One region of the Modestobacter roseus genome, then DNA from elsewhere that is predicted to be linked to it. Evidence: predicted binding sites of a transcription regulator. Region 1 holds the regulator's gene; each other region holds the start of a gene.

Evidence for each region. Region 1 encodes LexA, which represses DNA repair genes until DNA is damaged. Its sites were predicted from a motif close to TCGAACANNTGTTCGA; they were not measured.
Region 2: the regulator LexA is predicted to act here: its motif matches at 3,792-3,807, upstream of JD78_RS16700 (HNH endonuclease signature motif containing protein).
Region 3: the regulator LexA is predicted to act here: its motif matches at 3,042-3,057, upstream of JD78_RS01750 (HNH endonuclease signature motif containing protein).

The regions. Positions count from the first base shown of each region.
Region 1 covers NZ_VLKF01000001.1:2,389,099-2,394,457, reverse strand. The annotation lists gene hflX (GTPase HflX) at 2-1,501, shown strand; gene JD78_RS11325 (phosphatase PAP2 family protein) at 1,610-2,347, shown strand; gene JD78_RS11320 (hypothetical protein) at 2,319-3,383, shown strand; gene lexA (transcriptional repressor LexA) at 3,428-4,243, opposite strand; gene JD78_RS21750 (LysM peptidoglycan-binding domain-containing protein) at 4,494-5,030, shown strand.
Region 2 covers NZ_VLKF01000001.1:3,482,664-3,488,022, reverse strand. The annotation lists gene JD78_RS16720 (ABC transporter permease) at 1-361, opposite strand, end outside; gene JD78_RS16715 (ABC transporter substrate-binding protein) at 358-1,968, opposite strand; gene JD78_RS16710 (YchJ family protein) at 2,083-2,469, opposite strand; gene JD78_RS16705 (aldo/keto reductase) at 2,473-3,507, opposite strand; gene JD78_RS16700 (HNH endonuclease signature motif containing protein) at 3,812-5,359, shown strand, end outside.
Region 3 covers NZ_VLKF01000001.1:344,680-350,038, reverse strand. The annotation lists gene mdlC (benzoylformate decarboxylase) at 1-802, opposite strand, end outside; gene JD78_RS01755 (Ltp family lipoprotein) at 967-1,686, shown strand; gene JD78_RS01750 (HNH endonuclease signature motif containing protein) at 1,751-3,022, opposite strand; gene JD78_RS01745 (alpha/beta fold hydrolase) at 3,178-4,005, opposite strand; gene JD78_RS01740 (dioxygenase family protein) at 4,101-5,006, opposite strand; gene JD78_RS01735 (MarR family winged helix-turn-helix transcriptional regulator) at 5,112-5,359, shown strand, end outside.

The DNA of each region.
Region 1 (5,359 bases):
GATGACGACAGCCCAGAACCGCGCGATCCTCGACGAGGCCGAAGCCCGGGTGGACAAGGCGGCGCGTGCCCGCGCCAAGGACCCGAGCCCCGCCGCGGCCACCCCCTGGGACGCCCCCGACGACACCACGGGCTCCTACATCAAGGAAGAGCGCGGAGCCCTCCGCCGCGTCGCCGGGCTCTCCACCGAGCTCACCGACGTCACCGAGGTCGAGTACCGCCAGCTCCGGCTGGAGCGCGTCGTGCTGGTCGGCGTGTGGACCGAGGGCACTGTCGCCGACGCCCAGCGCTCGCTGGCCGAGCTGGCCGCGCTCGCCGAGACCGCCGGCTCGCAGGTGCTCGACGCGCTGATGCAGCGCCGGGACAAGCCCGACCCGGCGACCTACGTGGGCTCGGGCAAGGCCGCCGAGCTGCGGGACATCGTCGCGGCCACCGGTGCGGACACGGTGATCTGCGACGGGGAGCTCGCCCCCGGCCAGCTCAACCAGCTGGAGAAGATCCTCAAGGTCAAGGTGGTCGACCGGACCGCACTGATCCTGGACATCTTCGCCCAGCACGCCACCAGCCGGGAGGGCAAGGCGCAGGTCGAGCTCGCCCAGATGCAGTACATGCTGCCGCGACTGCGCGGCTGGGGTGAGTCGCTGAGCCGGCAGGCCGGTGGTCGCGTCGCCGGCGGTGGCGGAATCGGAACCCGTGGTCCCGGTGAGACGAAGATCGAGACCGACCGACGCCGGATCCGGGCCCGGGTGAGCAAGCTGCGCAAGGAGATCGCCGGCATGGCGACCGCGCGCACCACCCAGCGCAACTCCCGCGACCGGAACGCCACCCCCAGCGTGGCCATCGCCGGGTACACCAACGCCGGCAAGTCCAGCCTGCTCAACCAGCTCACCGATGCCGGCGTGCTGGTGCAGGACGCGCTGTTCGCCACCCTGGACCCGACGGTCCGCCGGGCGCAGACCCCGGAGGGGCGCGAGTTCACGATGACCGACACCGTCGGCTTCGTGCGGCACCTGCCCCACCAGCTGGTCGACGCCTTCCGGTCGACGCTGGAGGAGGTGGCCGCCGCCGACCTGCTGCTGCACGTCGTCGACGGCGCCGACCCCGACCCGATCGGGCAGATCAACGCGGTGCACACCGTGCTCGGCGAGATCGACGCCGCCGCCGTGCCCGAGCTGATCGTGGTCAACAAGATCGACGCCATGAGCGAGGACGACGTCCTGGCGCTGCGCCAGGCGCTGCCCGGTGCCGCGTGGGTGTCCGCCCGCACCGGCGAGGGGATCGAGGCGCTGCGCGACATCGTCGCGGCCCGGCTGCCGCACCCCCAGATCGACGTCGACGTCCTCGTGCCCTACGACCGGGGCGACCTGGTCGCCCGGGTGCACCGGGACGGCGAGGTGCTCGAGGAGCGGCACGAGGCCGACGGCACCCGGCTCACCGCTCGGGTCGACGACGGGCTGGCTGCGGCGCTCGACGGGTTCGCCACCCCCGTCGCCGGCGGCTGACCACCCGGCTGCACGGCACCGTCGGACGGCGCGACCCGTGACGGGTCGCGCCGCCAGCGGTGTCCCCGCTCGATCACGGTCAGGTCACGGTGCCGGTACCGTGACGCCGTGGCGAGCGGAGCGGTGCGCGTGAGCGACGGCGCCACCGGTGGGCCGCCCTCCCGGGCCCGTCCGGTGGTCGGCGTGGGGCGTCCGCCGTGGTGGCTGGTGCTCGCCTCCGTGCTCCTCGCCGCAGGCGTCACCGTCGACCTCCTCGTCGGTGGCCGCCTCGAACGGCTGGACGTCGCGATCTCGGAGCAGATCGGGGCCTGGGGGCTGCGCGACTCGGCCGCCTACTGGCCGGTGTGGGTGTTCACCCAGGCCGGCGGACGGGTCACCATCCTGCTGGTCCTCACCGCGCTGGTGGCCTGGCTGTTCTGGCGCCACCGCACGGTCGCGCCGCTCGTGCGCGTGCTGCTGGCCCTGGTGCTGCTCACCGCGGTGGTCTACGCGTTCAAGTGGGGCACGGGCCGCACCGCCCCGGCCTACCCCGGGTCGTACTTCCACCGGGACGGGGAGAGCTTCCCGTCCGGGCACGTGGCCAACGCCGTGCTGATGTGGGGCGTCGCCCGCTGGCAGGCGGTCAGCTACGGGCTGCCCGCCGGCGTGCAGCGAGCCGCCTGGCTGCTCAGCGTGCTGGGGCCGTTGGCCACGGGAGTGGCCATGGTGGCGCTGAACTTCCACTGGGTCACCGACGCAGTCGTCGGCGCGGCCGTCGGGATCGTGCTGTTGGGCGTGGTTCACGCACTGGACGCAGCCGTGGTGTCACGCTGGGTTCGTGCCAGAGTGGGCCGCACGCACGCGTAGCCGCGCCGGCCGCCGTTGTCTGGCGGACGCCGCGGTCCTCGCCCTGCCTGCGGCGGCCCTGCTGGCGGTCCTGCCCGTCTCCGTGGCACTCGCCGAGGAGGCGGCTCCCGGCACGCGCTGCACGATCACCGACCCGCGGCTGCCGGAGATCTCCGGGCTGGCCAGCGCGGGGGAGACGCTGCTGGCGATGAACGACGGCGGCGACCGGGCCGAGGTGTACGTCCTGGACGCCGCCTGCGCCGTCGCCGAGGTGCGGTCGGGTGAGGTCGACCCCTACGACCCCGAGGACCTCGCGCTGGCCGCCGACGGCACGCTCTGGCTGGCCGACATCGGTGACAACAACGCCGTCCGGGAGACCGTCGCGCTGATCGGGCTCCGGCCCGACGGTGGGACCACGCTGACCCGGCTCACCTACCCCGACGGCGCGCACGACGCCGAAGCGCTGCTGCTGGCGCCCGACGGCACCCCCTACATCGTGACCAAGGAGGTGCTCGGTGCATCCGGCGTCTACCGCCCGGACGCGCTCCTGGCCGACGGCGCCACCGTGCCGATGACCAGGGTGGTCGGGCTGGGCTTCACCCTGACCGGCACGCCGGGCGGTCCGGTCGGCCGGGCCGGGCAGCTGCTGGTGACCGGCGGAGCGGTCTCGGCGGACGGGGAGCGGATCGCCCTGCGCACCTACACCGACGCCTACGTCTGGACCTTGGAGGGCTCCGACGTGGCCGGCGCGCTGTCGGGCGCCCCGATCCGGGTCCCGCTCCCGGAGTCGCCCCAGGGCGAGGCGATCACCTTCGCGGCCAACAACCGGGACCTGCTGGTCGCCAGCGAGGGCCTGCCCGCACCGGTGACCCTGGTCCCGGTGACCGGGGAGGCGGCTGCGGCAGGCCCGGCCGGTGCGGCGTCCGGGCCTGCCCCGACCGGGGAGCTGGCGACGGCTGCTCCGGGGGTGCCCCCGGTGACGGCGGGCATCATCGCCGCCGGCATCGCCACCGTGCTCGTCTGGGTCGGGGGGAAGCTCCGCCGACGGCGGGAGTGACCGGGCCGACGGCGGCATCGTCGCCGCCGGCCCGGTGATCGGGCTCAGACCCGGCGCAGGACCGTCACGACCCGGCCGAGGACGGTCGCGTCGTCACCCGGGATCGGCGCGTACGCCGGGTTGTGCGGCATGAGCCACACGTGCCCGTCGCGTCGCTTGTAGGTCTTCACGGTCGCCTCGCCGTCGATCATGGCGGCGACGATCTCGCCGTTCTCCGCGGTGGGCTGCTGACGGACCACCACCCAGTCGCCGTCGCAGATCGCGGCCTCGACCATCGAGTCGCCGGCGACCTTGAGCATGAAGAGCGTGCCCTCGCCGACCAGCTCGCGCGGCAGCGGGAAGACCTCTTCCACCGCCTGCTCCGCCAGCACCGGGCCACCGGCCGCGATGCGGCCCACCAGGGGCACGTACGTCGGGGCGGGGGCGCCCGCCTCGTCGACCCCGCTGCCCGCACCCGCGGCGGCGAGCGCCGAGGGTGCGGTGTCGGTGGCCGTGGTCGTGCCGTTCTCGCCCGGCAGCCGGACGTCGAGAGCGCGCGGCCGGTTCGGGTCGCGACGCAGCCAGCCCTTGCGCTGCAGCACCGAGAGCTGGTGGGCGACCGAGGAGGCGGACGAGAGCCCGACGGCCTCGCCGATCTCGCGGACCGAAGGCGGGTAGCCGCGGCGTTCGATCGAGTCGCGGATGACCTCGAGCACCCGGCGCTGGCGCTGGGTCAGGCCGTCCCCGGCCTCCCCGCGGTCGGGGAACTCGCGGACCGCGGCGCCGCCGGTGGTCTCGGCGGTCTCCGTCGACTGCCCAGCCGGTCGCTTGCGTCGGCTGGACCCCTTGCGTTCGTCCGCCGTCCGGCCGTCGACCGCCATGTGTCCTCCTCGTCCGGCTGCCCGCGCAGCTGCCCGGTGGCGTCGCTCCCGCGGGGACGGGAGTGAGACGCCGTCGTGGTCTCCCTGCGCACGGTAACGGCTCCCGGGGTCCGGTTCAAACACGTGTTCGAAGAAACGCCGTGTCGCGGCCCGTCTGTCGGTGGCATGCGGTAGACATCGCACAGACGTTCGAATCGAACAGGCGTTCGAGCCAGCACCCGCACGGGTGCCCGTTGCGAGGAGTGCACCGATGGTCACCGCCGAGTCCCCGGATGCCCGTGTCACCCGTTCCCGCCCGCCGCTGCGGCTGGTGACCTCCCCGGTGGTCGAGGAGGTCTCGGCCGGGCGGGCCGGGTCGGGTGCAGTGCGACGGCCGTCGGCGCGTCCCGGTGGGCGTCCGGTGGCGGGCTCCGGGGTCGCGAGCACGCGGACCGTCCGCGGTGGTGGGTGCCGGACGGTGCCCACCGGGCCGCCCTCGCGGGTGGGCGAGCGGGACGAGCTGCCGATGCGGCTCACCCGTCGCGGTCGGCGGGTCGTGGCGGCCCTGTCGATCGCCGTCGGCCTGGGGGTGGCGGCGGGCACGCTCGCCGTGGCGGGCGACGGGGGGCCGGCGCTGCGACTGGCCGCCGCCGGCACGGTGGTGGTCCAGCCCGGCGACACGCTGTGGTCGATCGCCGGCGAGGTGGCCCCGGACGAGGACCGGCGCGCCGTGGTCGACGCGCTCCTGGAGCGCAACGACCTCGACGACGTCGTGCTGCAGCCGGGGCAGGTGCTCGAGCTGCCCTGACGGGGCGCCGAGCCGTCAGGGCAGGGGGCGTGGTGCGGCCTGCCGGCGGCTGTGGCCGGTGTGGCGGCTGGTGGTGCGTGGGCGGGTGCGCGCGGTGGAACAGGACACGCCGCGCAGCGCTTGCACCTTCTGTGGGGTCTCCCTTACGGTTCCACCACAACATCTAGTGCTTACACCGCTGTAAGTCGTCCACAGCCGTTCCACACGTTCTCCCCGGGGCATCCACCGGATGTCCCCGGACGAGTCCACAGGACGGCCCGTCGAGCAGGTCCCTCCCCACGGTGTCACGTCGCCGGGAGGAACCCGCCCGCGACACCTCGAGAGAGGAG
Region 2 (5,359 bases), 1.1 Mb from region 1:
CCGGCTGGCCGAAGGACCGGGACGTGCCGAGGTCGCCGGTGACCAGCCCGCCCAGCCAGTCGCCGTACTGCTCCCACCAGGGCCGCCCGGTGCCCAGCTCCTCGGCGATCCGGGCCTGCGCCTCCTCGCTGGCGGTCAGGTACCGGTCGCCGAGGTAGCCGGTCAGCGGGTCGAACGGGGAGGCCGCGGCGAGGGCGAAGACGCCGCCGGAGACGACGGCGAGCACCGGCAGGACGAACAGCAGCCGCCGGCGGGCCAGCCGTCCGGCCGCCTGCCAGCGCGCCCGCCGGGGTCGCCGACGCGGGGCCGTTCCGGCCGGTGCGTCGGCGACCCGGGGCGCCGGGAGATCGGTCAGGGTCACCCCTCGCGCCGCCAGTCGCGCAGGTTCCACCACGGGCCCCAGCTCACGCCGTGCGAGTGCGGCTCGAGCACCGGTTCGGTGCCGGTCCAGCCGCCGTCCCGCATCACGTAGACGTGCTCGAGGAAGGCCAGCGCGACCGCCGGCGGGTCGGCGACCAGCTGGCGCTGCACCTCGCGGTAGGCGTCGACCCGCACGCCGTCGTCGGTGCTGCGCCGGGCCTCGTCGAGCGCGGCGTCCACGGCAGGGTTGCGGTAGTCGGCGGGGTTGTCGAACGGGCCGCCGACGCCGTCGGCGGTGAACGAGGAGTGCAGCGCGTTGTACAGCTGGGTGTCCGGGTCGTAGGGGACGTCGCCGCCGCCCAGCAGTGCGCCGTCGGTGGGGATGCGCGGCCGGAACTGCGGCCGGTCGACCGCCTCCAGGTCGACCTCCACGCCGACCGCCAGCGCGTCGGAGGCGAAGGCCTGGGCGAGGTCGCGGCGCAGCGTCTCCTCCGGGAAGTACATGACGGTGAACTCGGCCCGCTGGCCGTCCCGCACCCGGACGCCGTCCGGTCCGGGCACCCAGCCGGCGTCGTCGAGGATGCGGCGCGCCTCGTCCGGGTCGTGCCCGAACACCGCCGCGGGCTCGGCGTACGCACCGAACACCGCCGGCACGAAGGTCGAGGCCGCCTCCCCGTGCCCGCCGAGCACCGACGCGACGATCGCCTCGCGGTCGACGGCGACGTTGAGCGCCCGCCGCACGGCCGGGTCGCCGGTCACCGGGTTGCCGGCCGGCAGCGAGACCGCGCGCCAGTCGGCGGAGGGGTGGCCGACCACGGTCAGCTCCTCGTCGTCGGCGAGGGTGTCGGCCAGCAGCGGCGGCAGCGTCGTCCCGTCGAACTCCCCGCTGGCCATCCGCTGGGCGCGCGTGTTGTCGTCGGGCACGTACACGACGACCAGCTCGTCGACCTCGGGTGCGCCGCCCCAGTGCTCCGGGTTGGCCTCGAACACCGTCCGGTCGCCGCGCCGTTCGGTGAGCACGAACGGCCCGGTGCCGACCGGGGCGGTGTTCAGCGCCGACTCCTCGGCCGGGCCGGGGGTGGCCAGCGCCTCGGCCGGCGCGATCCCCAGCAGCAGCTTGGTCGGGAACGGCACGTAGGAGTAGGCCAGCCGGAAGACGACGGTCTGCGGGTCGACCGCCTCGACGCTCTCGACCATCGCGTAGTTGCTGGCGATCGGGGAGGCGGACGCGGGGTCGAGCACGGCCTCGTAGGTGGCGACGACGTCCTCGGCGTCGAACGTCGTGCCGTCGGAGAAGGTGACGCCCTCGCGCAGCGGGACGGTCCACTCGGTGGCGTCGTCGTTGCCCTGCGGCAGCTGGCTGGCCAGCGCCGGCTCGAGCTCGGGGATCCCGTCCCCGCCGCCGGCGAGGCGGACCAGCCCGTCGTACACCCGCGAGTAGCCGGTCTCGCCGTGCCCGGCGACCGGGTTGAACGCCTCGGGCTCGTAGGCGTCGGCCAGCACCAGCCGGTCGGTGCCCGCCTCGGCGGCGTCGGTACCGCTGCCGGGGGCGGTGCAACCGGTCAGGACCACGGCGGCGAGCAGGACGAGCGGTGCGCGGGAGGGCAACGGGGCTCCGTTCACGGGCGGCCAGGGCTTGCTGCGAACAGCTCGCAACAACCTAGCTGTTGCGAACGGGTCGCAACAAACCGCCGGACGACGCCCCGGTGAACAGTGCGGTGGTCAGGGCAGGGCGACGCCGTCCAGGTAGCGCCAGGCGCCGTCCTCCCGGACGAAGCGGCTGTCCTCGTGCTGGCTGCCGGCCGCGCTGCCGATGACGTGGGAGGCGCGGAACTCGACCGTGCCCTCGGCGGCGAGCAGCGTGCCGCCGGTGGTGCGGAGCACGTCCAGGCCGGTCCAGCGCACGTCCGGGTCGAGCGTGAGCGAGCGCGGGCGGGTGGTGGAGTGCCAGGTGGCCAGCAGGTACGCCGGGGCGCCGACGACGAAGGCGCTGTACCGGGAGCGCATCAGCTGCTCGGCGGTCGCCGCGGTGGCGGTGCCGTCGTGCAGCCGGCCGCAGCACTCGGCCAGCGGGAGGCCGGTGCCGCAGGGGCAGCGTCGGGGCGCCATCCCTCAGACCTGCAGCGCCGTCCCGGCCGAGGGGAGGTGCGCCTCGATCGCGGCCAGCTCCTCGTCGGTGAGGTCCGGTCCCGTGGTGGCGGCGAGGTTCGCCTCCAGCTGGGCCACGCTGCTCGCACCGATCAGCGCGGTGGTGACCCGCTCGTCGCGGACCGCCCAGCGGAGCGCCAGCTGGGCCAGGCTCTGCCCGCGCGCGGCGGCGAGGGCGTCCAGCGCGCGGGCGCGGGAGAGCAGGTCGTCGGTGACGTCGGAGGCGGAGAGGTAGGCGCTGCGGGTGGCCCGGGACCCTTCCGGGATGCCGTCGAGGTACCGGTCGGTGAGCCGGCCCTGGGCGAGCGGGGAGAAGACCGCCACCCCGGCACCGACCTCGGCCGCGGTGTCGAGCAGCTCACCCTCCGGCCGCCGGTCGAACATCGAGTAGCGCGGCTGGAGCAGCAGCACCGGCGTGCCGAGGTCGGCGAGGATCGCGGCGGCCTCGCGCAGGTCGGCCGGGGCGTAGTTGGACAGGCCGACGTAGAGCGCCTTGCCCGCGCGGACAGCGGCGTCCAGGGCACCCATCGTCTCCGCGAGCGGCGTCTCCGGGTCGCGGCGGTGGTGGTAGAAGACGTCGACGTGGTCCAGGCCGGTGCGGCGCAGCGACTGGTCGAGGCTGGCCAGCAGGTACTTGCGCGACCCGCCGTCGCCGTAGGGGCCGGGCCACATGTCGTAGCCGGCCTTGGTGGCGATGAACAGCTCGTCCCGGTACGGCGCCAGGTCGCTGCGCAGCACCTGCCCGAACGTCGTCTCCGCGGCGCCGTAGGGCGGGCCGTAGTTGTTGGCCAGGTCGATGTGGGTGACGCCGAGGTCGAACGCCCGCCGCAGGATCGCCCGGGCGGTCTCCAGCGGCCGGTCCCCGCCGAAGTTCTGCCACAGGCCCAGCGAGACCGGCGGCAGCAGGACCCCGCTGCGGCCCGCCCGCCGGTACGGGGTCTGCTCGTAACGGTCGGGCGCCGGACGCCACGACGAGTCCTGCCGGTCCTCGGTGAGCACGACGCAGAGTGTGCCGCAGGCCACGCACGGCCTGGTCAGCGGTGGGTGGTCACCGTGTAGGGCGCCCCGCTCGTGTCGCAGGTCGTCCACTCGCCGACCTGCTCGACGGCGGCATGGCGGTCCTCCTCTGTCGCTGGTGTCATGACCTTGTCACGGGCGGACGACGTCCCCGACGGTCGCGGCCGACGTCCGGGCAGGACTGTCGGTGGCCTCGCCGATCATGGCCGGTCGGCGTGCCGGCGAGATGGTTATCTGCCCAGTCAAGCGCTTGTGGCGATCGCCTTTCGAACGTATGATCGAACATGTGACCGCGACGGGGACTGCCGAGCAGGGGCTGACGTCCCCTGCGGTCGCGCTCTCGTCGGGTCCGCTCGGCGCCGTCCAGGTCGCGGACCGGGAGATCGCCCGGCAGACGGCGCAGCGCGCTCGGGCGGTGGCCGCGTTCGCCGCATCCCGGCCCGCGTCGGCCGACCGGTCGCCGGGCGAGCCGGGTGCGATGAGCGCCGAACGCTGGGCCGCCCGGGCCGAGGTCCTGCGGCCGGTGAGCGAGTGGGCCGCGCGAGAGCTCGTGGTCGCGCTGTCGATCAGCGCCGAGGCGGCGGAGGCGCTGCTCGAACGGTCGCTGACGCTGGTCCACCGGCTGCCCCGCACGCTGGCGGCGCTGGAGTCCGGCGCCCTGCACACCGGGCACCTGTGGCCGATGCTCGACAAGGTCGCCCCGATCGAGGACGACCAGGTCCGCGGTGAGGTGGAGGCCGCGCTGCTCGAGTGGTCGGCCGGGCGGGTGACCACGCCGGCGCAGCTCGGCGCCAAGGCGCGGCGTGAGGTGCTCCGCCGCGACGCCCGGGCCGCGGCCCGTCGGCTCTCGCGGGCGCTCGCCGAGCGCGGCGTCCACCGGCGTCCCGGGCGGATCGACGGCACCGCCGAGGTTGCCGCCCTGCTCACCATCCCCGAGGCGCAGGCCCTGTACCGGGCGCTGGAGGCCTACGCCGACGCGCTCGACGAGCCGGGCGACCAGCGCACCCGCGGTCAGAAGATGGCCGACTGCCTGCTCGATCTCGTCCTCCGCCCCGGTGGGCGGGACTGGCCGGCGGTGCAGGTGGTGCTCCAGGTGGTTGCGCCGGTCGCCACGGTGCTCGGTGGTGACGCACCCGGTGAGGTCGACGGCCAGGTCGTCCCGGCCGAGGTGGTCCGAGCGCTGGTCCGAGCCTTCGGGGGAGGCGGTGAGCACCAGCACCCGGCGGGGGAGGCGGTCGACGGTGAGAGCGGCTCCCCGTCGACCGGCGTCGAGGTGACCGCCGGGGCCGCCGATCTGGACGCCCAGGCGGACGTAGTGTCAGCCGGCGCTGATGCCCCCGCCGGCGCTGATGCCGACGCCGACGCCGACGCCGACGCCGATGCCGACGCCGATGCCGACGCCGACGCCGATGCCGACGCCGATGCCGATGCCGACCCGGACTCGACGCCGGCCGTCCGCGGCGGCAGCTCCGCGGAGCGCCGGGAGCCCGAGGACGTCGACGAGGTCTGGCCGCACGCCGGGTGGGCGCAGTTCGAGCACCACGTCCTGGACGCCTGGGCTGCCGAGGAGGCGGAGCGGTGCGCGGGATCCCTGGGGTCCCCCGGTGATGTCGGGGCTCCCGCGGAGGCGGTCGCACCGCCGGGCGACGGTGAGGCGCCACCGGGCCGTCCCGGGTGGTGGTCGCGCGCCGATGAGGCGGTCGACCAGGCGAGCACCGCCCTGCGCACGGCGCAGGAGGCGGTCGGGCACGCCCGTCGGGAGGTCGCCGATGCCTGCCGCGCCGACGCCGCCGACGAGGACGGCTGGCGGAACAGTGCGGCCGGCCGGGTCGAT
Region 3 (5,359 bases), 2.0 Mb from region 1:
CGAGGTCGTGGCCCTCGAGGGCCTGCGCGATGGGGGCGATGCCGGCGGGCAGGACGCCGCGGAAGAGCGGGTGCCGGTTGGGGAAGGGCAGCCGGAACAGGCTGGGCGCACCCCAGGTGTCGGCGCCCATCCGCTCGGCGAGTGCGGTGACCTCGTCGAACAGGCCGTCGGTGTCCAGGTCGCCGCCGAGGACCAGCGCGGGGTTGCGCGCGGCCTGCAGCTCGGCGACGAGCCGGTCGAGCTGGGCCGGGTCGGGGTGCGCGGAGCGCTCGACGTCGCGGTCGAGCACCGCGGCGGTGTTCGCGTCGGCCTCGGCGGTCCAGTCGTCGTAGGGGACGGAGAGGTAGCTGGGCCGGCGGCGCAACCGGGCCTCGAACACGGCCTGGGCCAGCGAGCGCGGGACGTCGGCGGCGGTGGCGGGCTCGGCGGCCCAGCCGACCAGCGGCCGCATCAGCTGGGCGGCGTCGACGTTGGAGAGCATCGCCTCCAGGCCGATGGCCGAGCGCACCTGCTGGCCGGCGGTGAGCACCAGCGGGGTGCGGGAGTAGACGGCGTTGGTGAGGGCGCCCATCGCGTTGCCCGAGCCGGAGGCGGCGTGCAGGTTGACCAGCGCCGGGCGGCCGGTGGCCTGGGCGTAGCCGTCGGCCATGCTGACGACGGCGCCCTCGTGCAGGCCGAGCACGTAGCGGAACTCGCCGGGCAGCTCGGCGAGGAACGGCAGCTCGTTGGAGCCGGGGTTGCCGAAGATGGTGGTGAGCCCCTGGCGGCGCAGGAACTCGTGGGCCACGGTGCGGATCAGCACTGATCCCCCTCTGCGGACGGCTGTGGTGCCGCTCACGCTAGCCGTCGGCCTCTCCGTGCTGGCTCGCCCGGCGACGAAGCCGGAACTCACGCAGGTCACGGAGTTCCCACGATCCGGTCAGAACGGTTCCACTCACTGCCGGCCCGCCCTACTCTGCGGCGTCCATGGCCGACGCGCAGACGGGGATCAACGTGAGTGAACCGCCCTTCCACCAGCCGACCGAGCAGTGGGGAGCACCGGTCGGGCCCGGCACTCCCGTTGGTGCGGGCACACCCTCGGAGCCGGCGCAGCCGTTCTACCGGCGGACGTGGTTCCTCGCGGTCTCCGGTGTTGCGGTGCTGCTGATCGGCATCGGCATCGGTGGCGCCAGCAGCAGCACGAGCACCCGCGCCGTGGCCGACGCCGCCTCGAGCAGTGCGGCGCCGCGAGCCACCACGACGGTCACGGCACCGGCGCCCGCCCCTGCCACCGTGACGGTGACGGCCACGCCACCCGCCACGGCCACCAGCTCGGCACCGCGTCCCGCCCCGGCACCCGCCCCGGCACCCGCCCCCGCTCCCACACCGGCCCCCGCGCCCGCGCCTGGACCCGGGCAGACGGTCGGCCAGCAGAACGCCCTGGGGTCGGCGGAGGACTACCTCGACTACTCGTCGTTCTCCCGCTCGGGTCTCATCGAGCAGTTGGAGTACGAGGGCTACTCGAATGCCGACGCCACCTGGGCGGTCGACAACGTGGGCGCGGACTGGAACGCGCAGGCAGCGCAGAAGGCCGCGGAGTACCTCGACTACAGCTCCTTCTCCCGCTCCGGCCTCATCGAGCAGCTGGAGTACGAGGGGTTCACGCGCGAGCAGGCCGAGTACGGGGTGAGCCAGACCGGCCTCTGACCCGGACGCGCACCGGCAGCCGGCCACGGTGGGTCCGTGGCCGGCTGCCGGGGTGGCGCGCGGTTCAGCTCAGCAAGGGTCCGATGAGGATCTCGCTGCCGTCGGGTCGCCAGGTGCGCCACTGCCCGTCGGGTTGTCGCTCGACCCGGAACCCGTGGTGCACCTTCGTGTGGTGGCGTTCGCACAGCAACGCGGAGTTGGTCAGTGACGTCTCACCGCCGTGCAGCCAGTGGATGAGGTGGTGCACGTCGCACCACCAGGTCGGTGCCCCGCAGCCGGTGAACACGCAGGACTTGTCCCGGCGCTCCACCGCCTTACGCAGACCCGGTGTCACGACCCGGTGGTCCCGACCCAGATCCAGCGGCACCCCGTCGGGCCCCATGACGATCCGGGAGATGCTGCCGTCGCAGGCCAGGTAGCGGGCCCGGGCGGCGGAGATCGTGGCCCCGAACCCCAGCTCCGCCGCACCGGCACCCGTGGCGTCATCGACGAGGTCCTCCAGGTCGACCCCGACCACCACGTGCGGCTTCACCGTCCGCAGCGTGGGCAGGTTCCCCGCCGCCAGCTGGTTGTCGCACACCTGCACGAGGGCGTCGCCCTGCTGTTGGGGCCGGGTGCGGGTGTCACCCTTGGGGCGGTCGGCCTGCACGTGGGACTCGATCACCGCCTTGAACTTCTCCCCGCCGACCGCGTCGGCGTCGAACCGGGCGGTGATGCTGCCATCGGCGTGCGTCACGATCGTCAGCCGCCGGCCCTCGGTCGGGTCCGGCTCCGGGCCATCGGGATCCAGGGCGGCGTCGAAGGCCTGCACCGCGGCCACCATCGACGCATGCGGCGACTCCGCCGCCACCCGGGCCCAGTCGACGTCGAACGCGCCCAGGTCGATGCCCTGCTCCGCGGCCCGGGCCACCTCGCGGTCGCCGACCTTGTCCGCGACCACGTTCACCTGCGCCGCGCTCACCTCACCCGCAGCGAACCCCGCAGCCAGCACCGGGAACGACTCCAGCACCCGACCGGCCCGCACGATCCGGTCGGCCTCCCCCGCCGACACCCGCACGTGCCCGATCAACCACGACCGCATGCTCCTCAGCCCGTCACGCTCCGCGGCCTGGGACACCGCCGCATGCCGCACCGTGCGGGTCAGCTCCGCGGCCACCCGGTTCTGCACCGCCACCAGGAGCGCCGTCCGGTCCAGCACCTGACCACCGGTCATCCCATGCAGGTCCTCGCCCGCCAGGCCGTCCAACGCCGCCAACACGTCCAACCCGGACAGGTCATCGGCGAGTTCGGCGACCACGTTCGGCGCGGCGGCGTCCAGCGTCGTCGACCCGACCACCGAACACCTCCCGATTCATTCGAACATGTGTACGAAGAATAGTCGACCGGCGCGGCCTAGACAACCCGAATCCGCAGGTCAGAAGCCTGTCCACAGATCTACCGGTGGTCTTGACAGGGCGCCGCCGAACGCACCTGAAGGCCCGGCACACCAGCTCAGCTCCGACGGCCGAGGTCAGGCGCGGCGCGGTCGATCCACTCGCGCAGCAGCGCGCCGAAGACCTCGGGCCGCTCGTGCACCAGCGCGTGGCCGGCGCCGTCCACGACCGCGAGCGTGGCGTTCGGGCACTGGACCAGGAGGTCGATCGCGTCGGCGTAGCCGACGGTGGAGTCGCGGCGGCCGGCCACCACGAGGGCGGGCCCGTCGTAGCCCGTGCCCAGGTCGATCGACCACCCGGCGAAGACCCGGCCCAGCGCATCCTCGTCGGCCAGCGCCATGCCGGGGACGACGGAGTCGCGGTACCGGCGGGCGGTCGCACAGGTGCGCACCACGAGGTACTCGTCGAAGCCCGCCCGCTGCTCCGGCGCCAGCTCGTCGTGCGCGTCGTCGTCGTGACGGACCACCTGGTGCTCCGGCACCTGGCCGGTCCGCGCCCCGAGCGGACACACCAGCGCGAGGCCGAGCACCAGGTCGGGACGGCGGGCGGCCAGGCCGCGCGCCAGGTAGGCGCCGTAGGAGTGGCCCAGCAGCAGCACCGGCCCGTCGGCCAGCTGCTCGAGGAAGCCGGCCAGCACCGCGACGACGTCGTCGTTGCTGGTCAGCCCGTCGGCCGTCGTGCGGCCCATGCCGGGGAGATCCGGGTAGACCCGGCGCAGCGCGACGTCCGGGACGACGGCCTCGACCGCCGCTTCGATCTCGCGGTGGTCGACGCCGGCGCCGTGCAGCGCGACCAGCGGCAGGGCGCCGCCGTGCGAGACAGCGTGCACCGAGACCGCGCCGACCCGGCCGGTCCATGACGTGGCCGATGGCGGCACTCTCGTCATGCCGCGCGACCCTATGCCTGGCTGCGGGGTGGACTCCAGATCCGGGAGCAGGGCGCGACCTCGACCCCAGCGAACACCGGGACGGCGCCCCGCGGTCACCCGGCCTGGAAGGAGCGCCGCGCGAGCCCGATGTCGTACCCGTCCAGCGTGGTGACCACCGGCGCCGTCGGGTCGGCGGCCGCGCCGAGAGTGACGAACAACGGGGTGAAGTGCTCCACCGTCGGGTGCGCGTAGGGCATGCCCGGTGCCGCGGTGCGGAACCGGGCGAGCTCGTCCACCGCACCGCGAGCCAGGGCGTCGGCGGCCCAGGCGTCGAAGTCCGCCGACCAGCCGGGCACCCGGTTCTCCGTGAAGTTCTCCCGGCTCAGGAACGGCAGGCCGTGGGTCATGTGCCCCGAGCCGACCACGAGCACGCCCTGCTCCCGCAGTGGCCGGAGGCGGGCGCCGAGCGCCAGCAGCTGGTCGGGGTCCTCGGTGGGCAGCGACAGCTGGAGCACGGGGACGTCGGCGGCCGGGTACATGATCTTCAGCGGCACCCAGGCGCCGTGGTCCAGCCCGCGCCGGGTGTGCTGGTGCACCTGGGTCGTGTCGGGCATCAGCCCCACCACCTGCCGCGCGAGCCGCCCGGCGTCGGGGGTGTCGTAGCGGAACGCGGAGTACATCGGGTCGAAGCCGCCGAAGTCGTAGACCAGCTCGTCGGGCCGGCCGGCGCTGACCGACAGCGGGGCGGACTCCCAGTGCGCGGACACCACCAGGATCGCGGTCGGCCGGGGCAGCGCGCGGGCCCAGTGGTGCAGCGGGTCGAGCCAGTCCGGGCGCTGGAACGGCATCGGTCCGCCGCCGTGGGACAGGTAGAGGCTGGGCAGCGGCCCGTCCTCCGGCGTCCACGGCCGGTGCGGTGACTCGGCTTCCCGTGCAGCGACCCGGCGGAGGTGCGCGGCGAACGGGTGCGCGGCGGGGATGCGCGCGTCGGCCACCGCGGTGGCGCTCGGGCTGGTCATGGGGACTCCTCTACCGGCGGCCGGCAACGCGGTTGGTTGTCGCGACAAGCGACAGTCTGCCGCAGGAAGCTTGTCCCTACAACCATCGACGTCGATGATGGGCCCGTGGACACCCCCTGGCTCGACCGGCGCGAGCTCCGCGCGTGGGTACGGCTGATCGGCGTGCTCGAGCTGCTGCCCGGCACGCTGGACGCGCAGCTGCGCCGGGACTCCGACGTCACGCACTTCGAGTACTACGTCCTGGTGTCGCTCTCCGAGGCGCCCGACCGGACCCTGCGGATGACCGAGCTGGCCCGGCACACCACCGCCACCCTCCCCCGGCTCTCCCACGTGGTCAGCCGGCTGGAGTCCCG